DNA from 4 places in the Paenibacillus swuensis genome. Region 3 is predicted to be linked to each of the others. Evidence: riboswitches for the same ligand, from Rfam matches in the RefSeq annotation. Region 3 holds a riboswitch; each other region holds the start of a gene.
What was found. Region 3 has a riboswitch for cyclic di-GMP ahead of SY83_RS22675 (anti-repressor SinI family protein). Riboswitches for the same ligand answer to the same signal wherever they lie in the genome.

Region 1 (2,200 bases), 630 kb from region 3:
TTAATTGCAACAAGGTTTTCGCCTTTGAAAGGCCCGGTTGCCGGGTCAATGGAAGTCACCACCGGCGTTGCTTTGTATTTGTAATTACTTAGTGCAATTTGGTTATCAGGATTAGTTAATTTTATTTCTACTGAACCTTGTGCACCTTGAGGCACGACAACTTTCACCTCGGTTGAGCTGACGAATTGCTCGCTCGTTGCACGCGTTCCACCGAAGGTTACGGTCGCACCTTGACGGAAATTAGTACCATTCAATGTAATTGTATTGCCGCCTTCCGGTGCGCCTTCATTAGCTTCTACAGAGGTAATTACCGGTGCCGGGAACTTAACACTCAGTTGAACCGCAGGTAGAAATTTCATCCGCTTTGCGCCGGCATAGTCATTATATTCTAATTTAGAAGTTAAATCTGAAGTGTAATAAGTGCCTGCTTTATTCTTATCTTTAGGTCTAATCTTGTATTTGAACGTTAGAAGGCTGTTTTTCAATTCAAGGAAGTTCCACTGCAATTGATTTCCGACTACAGTAGGCTGAGGTATATTATCTTTGTAAGAGTCAGGAACAATCTCGAATTCAGGTGCGACGAGATCCGAAACGACAATGTTGTAGGCACTTGCCATACCGATCTCACGAACAATCGCTTTGTAGATATCGGACAATCCTACAGATCCAAGTACGAAATGATGATGTGAAGATGTTGTCGCCATTTCTTTCAATAGGATGTTCGGACCGCTGGTAGTCGGATCCGCATTAGTGTCTAGCAATGCAATCGTATAAAATACAATACCCGCTTCTTTTGCCAACAACGCTTTATCTTTGGCATACTGGTATGGATTGACCGTAGGAACAGTCGCATCTCCATCTGTCATAAGAACGATAACAGGCTGAGCTTCGGGTCTATGGTTTGCAAGCATTTCCATGGCTTTATCAATGGAATCACCCGTTGCTGTAGATCCGTTCGCTGCGAGTCCGTTGATGTAGCTTTTCAATTGTACAGCATCTGTTGTCAGTGGTAGAGCCTTAGTGTCTGAGCTGAAATCAACTATACCGACTTGGTGCTTTGTTAAATCTACAAGATCAACAAATTCTTTCGCTGATTTAATTGCGTCGCTCATCTTCTGACCTCTCATACTACCGGAGCGGTCGATGATAAGAATAACATCACTAGGCATAATGACATTAACAGGTGGAGTACCTTGTATCTGTAATGTAACTTCAGCTTCACCCTCAGTTGTAATTTGAGTGGGATTCACTGACTTGTTCACATTGACATAATCCGCTGCCGCTTCGGTCTGTTGAGAGAAGCTCAGTGTGGACAGTACGAAAAGAAAGCATAAAAACACGTTAAACCACTTGCCTGTTGTTCTCATCGAAACTCCTCCTATTAAATAATAAAATGGAGCCATTAGACATTGCTAATGCTCCATTTTTAGATAATGAAAGATTTGCAACCTGGCGATCTGATAGCAGTTGTTACTATATACCTACTACGGAAGACCCAATGGCTTTGCGTCCTTGCATTTCTGCAAGTTTGCCAGTATTTAGTTTAGGAAATTATACCCAGTACAATATTATAACCCCATTACAAGTCTGTCAATATTTATTTTTTTGTGTCGAATAACAGACTATCGTAAAGAATTGTACTCTCATAAGCAGACTTTTGTTTTCTGGCTGTGCTTGTTTTGTGCATTCCCAGTTCAGCAGATATTTTGAACTCGTTCATACGACCCAGAATGATCTCATCGTACGCCAGCAACTTGCTCAGTTGGTCTCTCATTTCTTGTAACTGAGCTTGATTGACCGTTCCGTTCTTTAACAGGTCGATGTGTTCTTCACGTTGTTGAACGAAGGCCACAATGTCTTCCTCGGTTGAGTGCTCAATCTGATGAACCAATGCCATCGTCATGGTTTCGAGTTGTTCCATCCAACTATACATAATGGTTAGAGGGTTTCATGCTTCCTGCCAGCCTTGAAGCTTCTGCCCATGTCTCCCTTAACTCTTCAATGTAGCCTAACGCTTCAGTAATCAAGATGAGGTCTTTCTTAACATTCCCTTGAACAAGCAGATGAATAATGTATTCATACATAACCAATAAGTCCTTGGACACCGGCTGTTTCATATCCAATGATGAAATAAACTCATAGATTATGGCCTGAGCTTTACACAAGTTGGTATTTGCTAGTTCATAGTTATTAGATTCAA
Region 2 (2,200 bases), 1.7 Mb from region 3:
TTCTCAGGGCTTGAGGACATCGTGGTCCGCATTACGGAGACGGAAGCGTACCGGGGAGCGGACGACCCGGCAAGCCATGCTCACCGCGGCGTGACGCCGAGGAACCGCCTGATGTTCGGACAAGCCGGGCATCTGTACGTGTACCTCTCGTACGGGATGCACTATTGCATGAACATCGTGACCGAGGGCGAAGGCGAGCCCGGCGCCGTGCTGCTGCGCGGAGCGGAAGTCGTCCAGGGGCTGGAGCTCGTCCGAGCGAACCGCCCCGGCGTGCGGGACGCGCAGCTGCTGAACGGTCCGGGCAAGCTCACGAAGGGGCTTGCCCTGGATCTCGCATACAACGGGTACGATGTATGCGGTGGTTTCGGCGGCGGCGAGCTCGAGCTGCTCCCGCCGCCGACAGGGATGCGACCCCTTCCCCTGAAGGAAACCGGTCGCATCGGGATCTCCAAAGGCCAGGCTATGCCCTGGCGCTTTGTCGAGGGTTGAGGGAGGCGGCTTGGGGGAACCGGCGCCGCCCGAAACAGGAAAGACCGGCTAATCGCCGGCCGGTCTGTTCCCTATTCCTCTGCTGCTTTCGAGGCATCATCTTTCTTCTTCGAGAAATAAGTCACGGTCTGTGTCTTGACGATAAAGGCACGGATGGCACTCGTCTGCTCCGAGGTTAAAGATAACATGCGCACCCCGTAATAATGACCTTGGCCGATAAATTCACAGCGGATGATTTCGACTCTGCAGGTCAGCGGGAAGCCGATATCCACTCGGACACTCATCTGGGAGCCAACGGGAATCGGCTCATAAGCGTAAACCGCCAGCCCCATCCCGCTCAAGCTGATATTCTTCAGACTTAAAGCAATCGGCTCATTGTCGGGATTGTCTTTCGATGCGTGATCCCTTAACAAGATACCCTTGCAATCTACTTGTACACGTGTGGTTTCACGTTGTTCCTTGAATTTCTTCCGGTTGTCCGGCGGGTTCAGCACCATGATCGCCCCTCGGTCTTTAGCTACAACCATGGTATGAAACACATAAATCCCTGCTTTCGAATATACGGTCAACTTCACAGGTTTCCCGAGATCAAACAGCTTATATTCCGCGATTTCAACCTCAATAACGTCCCCTTCGGCATAGGTGAGGATCCCGGTGGATACGAAATCTTCTTTCTCCACAACGGTCTTGCACTGCAATAAGACGGAAGCGGCAATACTCGTCTGGTAGTTCATCTTCTTAGCTAAGTTGCTGTTCGTATACATCTCTCCACACCGCCTTGTTCTCCAAATTTGTACATTTTTCGGCAACAAAAAAGACCGCATCCTCCAACAGACACAGCCTTTAGGCTTGTAGGAAAGGATTTTCGGTAGCCAGGCTGCCATCGTTACAACTCGCGTTGTAACCTTAGACCCTAAGCTTTGCGTCCTTACTTTTCAATAAGTTTGCCGTTATCGAATACTTAAGCACTATGTTATTAAACGATATCATACCGTATTTTGACAATTTTCGCAATAGACCGCTGCTCGCATTTAGTTCTAATGTACTATGCTTTAACAAAATATTAAAATAAGCAAAGAATCCCCTTAACATTCGGATGCTACTATGAACACATAGCTTGTTTGCATAAGAGGAGGCTTACCGTGGAAGTGGTGACGATCAGCCAAGCGCGGAGAAATGATTTCCAGGAAATGATTCAGCTTGCGGATCTAACTTTGCCGGACCGCATGAATCAGCATGAGCTCAAAAAATATTTCGAGTTGTTTCCCGATCTGATTTTTAAAGCAACCCATCAAGGACAATTAATCGGCTTCTGTTGCGCCGGCATTGATATGTATCATACAACGGGCTGGCTTCTTTTTAGTAATGTGCACTCGGAATTTCAAGGTAAGGGCATCGGCAAGCGTTTCATTGAGGCGCGACTGGAAGCTCTCCGGAAATTCGAACGTCTCCAATCCGTACAAGTAACGGTCAGCGACGGAAACATCCCTTCGATTCGCGCCCTCTCGGCGCATGGATTTCGGCATCGCAACACCGAAGCGGACTACTACGGTACCGGCAAGCACCGCAGTATTTATGAGCTCTCCTTGTGCTCCTGGGATTTCCAACCCCGGTTCGCTTATCCCATGCCCCTGGTTGATATGAAGTAGTGGGGCAATTCTGCTGATCTGTTCCAGTTGTGGTAAAATACTCTTATTCTAGTTGATTCCGA
Region 3 (2,200 bases):
ACGCGTTCCTCTTCGTCCTTTACATTGCATAGCGGTCCGCCATAACCGTAAGGTGTAACAATATCGTACATATTGCGTTGAAGTTGCTTTACCTCCGGCAAATTTAAATCATTAATACTTCTCATCAAGAATGCATAACAAATTATGAATTGTTGCTCACGGTAAACGAACAGTCGGGCCATGCCCTCATTGTTGTTTTCCGCCATCGCGCAATATCCCGGAGAGTAGTAAATATCCGCTCCTCCTACCGAGCGAAGGGCGTCATTCCATTCTTCCGTCTGGGAAGTCATGAATACTTCATAACTAAACATGGATCGCCCACCCCAACCTATTCTAAAAATAGTTTCGTTCTTTAAAAAGAACATTTTGATTAAAAAAATAGGCGCTAATCAGCGTCCCATCCACTATCTAGTTTTATTTACCTAGTTTAATTCTTTATAACGAACATGTCAATGCGGGAATACGCGCTTTAATTTTTATAAACATTTATGCATACGGACGTTAGTGCTTATTAAACCGGCTTTAAAGATGCATTTCCATTCCGGCTCAGGCGTTATGATCAACAAAGAACAATGAGGAAATACAGTTACGATCTCCTCAAGTTGATGATCTTGCAGCAGGTTTCCGCTCCCGCCTGTTATCACACGCAAATATTTACGATGCAAGCAAGCCATGTGAACCTGCCCTGAGTCCGTATCCATCGTGATCTGTGATAAGCCGTCATACATGTCCCAAGCTCGAAAGCCATTTACTTGCCGGGCATCCCGATCAGCAACAGGACTTTCAATCATATGCCAATAAGCATTGGTCCTGATCTGAAAACCCAAAGCTTTATAAAGGTTCAACGCGTTATCATTCCATACGAAACAGTCCAATTGAACTTGAGAGACACCTTGTTCGCGGGCGATGTCAAACGTATCGGACAGAAGCCGGCCGCCGATTCCCTTGCCTCGGTCTTGCTGACTCACCGCGAAGTTATTAATAAACAGACCGTCCTCATTCATAAAGTACTCTATAAATCCAGTTAGGCGCGTGCCCTCGTAAGCGCCCATGAAACACGCGCCGGACGAAGAATTTTCAAGAAGGTCTGTGGTGTAAGCAACATATCCCGGACAAGAAAATTTGGTTAAGTGAAACACAGATGGTTGAACCATGGACATCCACTGCTCGGTCCATGCAGGAATATACTTGGCATCTTGCTTATGTAAAGAGTATGTTACGATCTTCATGGTCTAATGGGCTTTAACGATCCCTGCTGCTTGAATTCCGCGAGAAAGCTCCGGACTTCCTCAACGGTAATGCCGAGCTCATAGGCTGACTTTAATAAATCGATCCACTCTGGATCCATATCTTCTCTATTGATCTGGACGGCTTTCATGTTTATCCTCCCCAATGTAAAACACGGATACCAAGCAATCCAGCTGTCTTAGTCAGGATACAACTTTAAGACCTGTGACTTTGCGTCCCTGCTTTTCAGTCAGGTTTGCCCTACGGTTATTTCTACGTATATGATACTAGCTGTATGGTGAAAAGTATGTCGATTTTTATTGTCTAAAAATGTATTTTTTTACCGATATTATGAAGCGGTTACATTTCTTCCGTTAACCTATTGTTAATTAAAACTTTTTCAGGTAACCTTGTGACAAATGCTCTGTTTGAAATGTAATTAAAAATCCCAAAAAAAGGATCGATTCTACATGATAGGACAACGGATTAAGAATTATCGGTTATCGAAGAAGCTGTCCCTATCGGAACTGGCTGAGCGCGCTGGTGTCGCCAAGTCATATCTTAGCAATATGGAACGGGACATTCAGACCAACCCCTCTATTCAGTTCCTTGAGAAGATTGCCGATGCGCTTGACGTGACTGTTGATGATCTGCTGAACCCTATTCAGAAGCCGGAATCATCCGAAGTTGATCCCGACATGGATCCCCAATGGTACGAACTCGTCCGTGAAGCTATGAATTCCGGCATTAGCAAGGAACAGTTCAAGGAGTTTCTGGAATTCACACAATGGAAGATGAATAATAAATGAAGAAGATAAGTATATGAAGCCCGATATTCATTCTTCAAGGAGAAAGTTTCTGAAGCTGAGCGCCATGGTGTTCGGAGGTTTATTGACCGCTCCCTTTGCCGGCTTCAGCTATGCGCGTTACCTGGAGCCGCAATTGTTGAAGATCAAGCGAATATCGTTAACCC
Region 4 (2,200 bases), 660 kb from region 3:
GCAAAACGATAACAAATGCTAAATTGCCGCCGACGGATCCACCGCCGACAGATCCACCGCCGACAGATCCACCGCCGACGAATCCGCCGCCAACAGATCCACCGCCGACGAATCCGCCGCCAACAGATCCACCACCGACGAATCCGCCGCCAACGGATCCGCCGACGACAAACCCACCGCCGACGAATCCGCCAACGGATCCGCCAACGACGGTGCCACCAACTACGATACCACCGACGACGGTACCGCCGATCGAATTAACGCCGGTACCGGATGTGACGCCAACCGGAAACATAGAGGTACCTACGGAACCGGTCCGTGTTGATCCTCCGGAGGATGTAGACATCATTGAAACAGATGTAGACGTTCCTTTGGGAACGGCCGTTCCCGATGAAACGATTGCACCGATGCTTCCTAAGACCGGCGAAGCCAGTCCATGGAAGACGCAAGCTCTCGGTGTAGCCGTGATCCTGTTGGGCTTCGCAGTACTTAGACGGAAAGTTCTCGTCAAGCGCTAAAGAACATGACCATTGGAAGCGAGACCTTACGAGGCTCGCTTCCATTTTGTATGAAGGGAGTTAATTATGTTGAGACAGAAATTACTTGCGGCATTCATCATTCTGACGGGATTTATGATCTTGCTCTATCCCGCTGTTAAAGACCGGTACGAGACGTATCAACAGAATCGGATCTTGGAACAATGGCAACAGAACATGCAACAGATCGCTCTGGAGACGACGGTAGAAGATATTGTGGAGCAGGCCGATCTTCCACCGGACGACAGTGATTCTGCCGCAACGAAGCCAATGACAGCGCAGCCTGCCCCGTCACAGAAAAAACCGCCCGCGGCTGAAGTAAAGTTAAAGAACGTCGAGGGCGTCTTGATCATCAACAAAATTGATCTGAACTTGCCAATCCTGACCAACGCTACGAAACAAAACTTGTCACGGTCAGTCGCCAGCATTGCCAACACCGGTAAAGCCGGCCAAATCGGCAATTACGCCATTGCAGGTCATCGTAACCGTACATACGGAAAGAATTTTAACCGGTTAGGCGAGATGAAGATCGGTGATGTAGTTGAAGTCGACACGGGAAAAGAGAAATTTCGATATAAACTGACAAGCAAGGAGATTGTGCTTCCCGAAGAGGTTGGGGTGCTGAAAGGAAAGGAGAATTTACGCGAAATTACGCTGGTTACGTGCCATCCTATGAAAAATCCGACCCATAGACTCATTCTGAAAGGACAAATAATTCCAAATCATAGGTCGTAAGTCTATATACAAGCTGTCGATCCTATAGTACATTTAGATTAATAAATAAGGTGCTTTCACCGATAAAGGCAAATTTAGCGAAAGCTAAAGACGCAAAACTAAAGGGTCTTCCTTAGTAGAATTCTACTAAAAAGACAGCCAGTTACCGAAGGGGGAGTTTTTTTGTGTCTAAATGGGTATGGAGATCGATGTTTGTTATAGTTTTGGGTCTTTTGGCTCCCTTCGGTTCCGTGGCGGCCGCGTCGTCCATGACACTATTCGACAGCGAAGCTTTGACTAAAGGTGTGTTAAGGGTAAACTATGAACAATCTCCGGATCGGGAAACGATCATCCGTGTTACGAAGGGGAAAGTCAGCTACGACTACAGAATGAGCCCGGGAGCCCAATATCCGCTGCAGTTAGGGGACGGGGTATATAAGGTGCTGATCGCGCAATCGGTAAGCGATACTAAATATAAAGTTATTACCCAAGAAGAGCTCACACTGAAGCAGGGGGTCGGTAACGACGTATTCCTGCAATCCATCTCCTTGATCAACTGGTCGAATAGCACGTCAGCTGTGATTAAAGCACGTGAATTGACCTTACGCGCCGAAACCGATCAAGCTAAACTAAAAGCCATATACACATATATCACCAAAAATATAAAGTATGACACACTTGAAGCGAAAACCGTTTCCTCGAAATACACGCCGGAGGTAGATGAGATTTATAAATCCTCCAAGGGGATCTGCTACGATTTCGCGACCTTGTTCGCGGCTATGGCCCGAAGCGCGGGGCTTCCCACCAAGGTCGTGAAAGGGTACCATGCCGATGCCCCTGCCACGTACCATGCTTGGAACGAAGTATATATTGATAACAAGTGGCAGACGGTGGACACCACTTACGATGCGGCCTATGTACAACACGGCAAGACACCAACGCTGTTCAAG

Region 1: another riboswitch for cyclic di-GMP. It lies ahead of SY83_RS11005 (IPT/TIG domain-containing protein); the one in region 3 lies ahead of SY83_RS22675 (anti-repressor SinI family protein).
Region 2: another riboswitch for cyclic di-GMP. It lies ahead of SY83_RS00930 (PilZ domain-containing protein); the one in region 3 lies ahead of SY83_RS22675 (anti-repressor SinI family protein).
Region 4: another riboswitch for cyclic di-GMP. It lies ahead of SY83_RS05125 (transglutaminase-like domain-containing protein); the one in region 3 lies ahead of SY83_RS22675 (anti-repressor SinI family protein).

Annotation. Positions count from the first base shown of each region.
Region 1 covers NZ_CP011388.1:2,509,802-2,512,001, reverse strand. Annotated here, with positions in the region: gene SY83_RS11005 (IPT/TIG domain-containing protein) at 1-1,367, opposite strand, end outside; cyclic di-GMP riboswitch class I at 1,441-1,543, opposite strand; gene SY83_RS11000 (hypothetical protein) at 1,598-1,921, opposite strand; gene fliS (flagellar export chaperone FliS) at 1,926-2,200, opposite strand, start outside.
Region 2 covers NZ_CP011388.1:161,060-163,259, forward strand. Annotated here, with positions in the region: gene SY83_RS00925 (DNA-3-methyladenine glycosylase) at 1-489, shown strand, start outside; gene SY83_RS00930 (PilZ domain-containing protein) at 561-1,253, opposite strand; cyclic di-GMP riboswitch class I at 1,354-1,448, opposite strand; gene SY83_RS00935 (GNAT family N-acetyltransferase) at 1,632-2,138, shown strand.
Region 3 covers NZ_CP011388.1:1,884,380-1,886,579, forward strand. Annotated here, with positions in the region: gene SY83_RS08215 (lipid II:glycine glycyltransferase FemX) at 1-311, opposite strand, end outside; gene SY83_RS08220 (GNAT family N-acetyltransferase) at 477-1,229, opposite strand; gene SY83_RS22675 (anti-repressor SinI family protein) at 1,226-1,378, opposite strand; cyclic di-GMP riboswitch class I at 1,409-1,498, opposite strand; gene SY83_RS08225 (helix-turn-helix domain-containing protein) at 1,698-2,036, shown strand; gene SY83_RS08230 (metallophosphoesterase) at 2,050-2,200, shown strand, end outside.
Region 4 covers NZ_CP011388.1:1,229,226-1,231,425, reverse strand. Annotated here, with positions in the region: gene SY83_RS05135 (collagen binding domain-containing protein) at 1-518, shown strand, start outside; gene SY83_RS05130 (class D sortase) at 585-1,271, shown strand; cyclic di-GMP riboswitch class I at 1,329-1,421, shown strand; gene SY83_RS05125 (transglutaminase-like domain-containing protein) at 1,436-2,200, shown strand, end outside.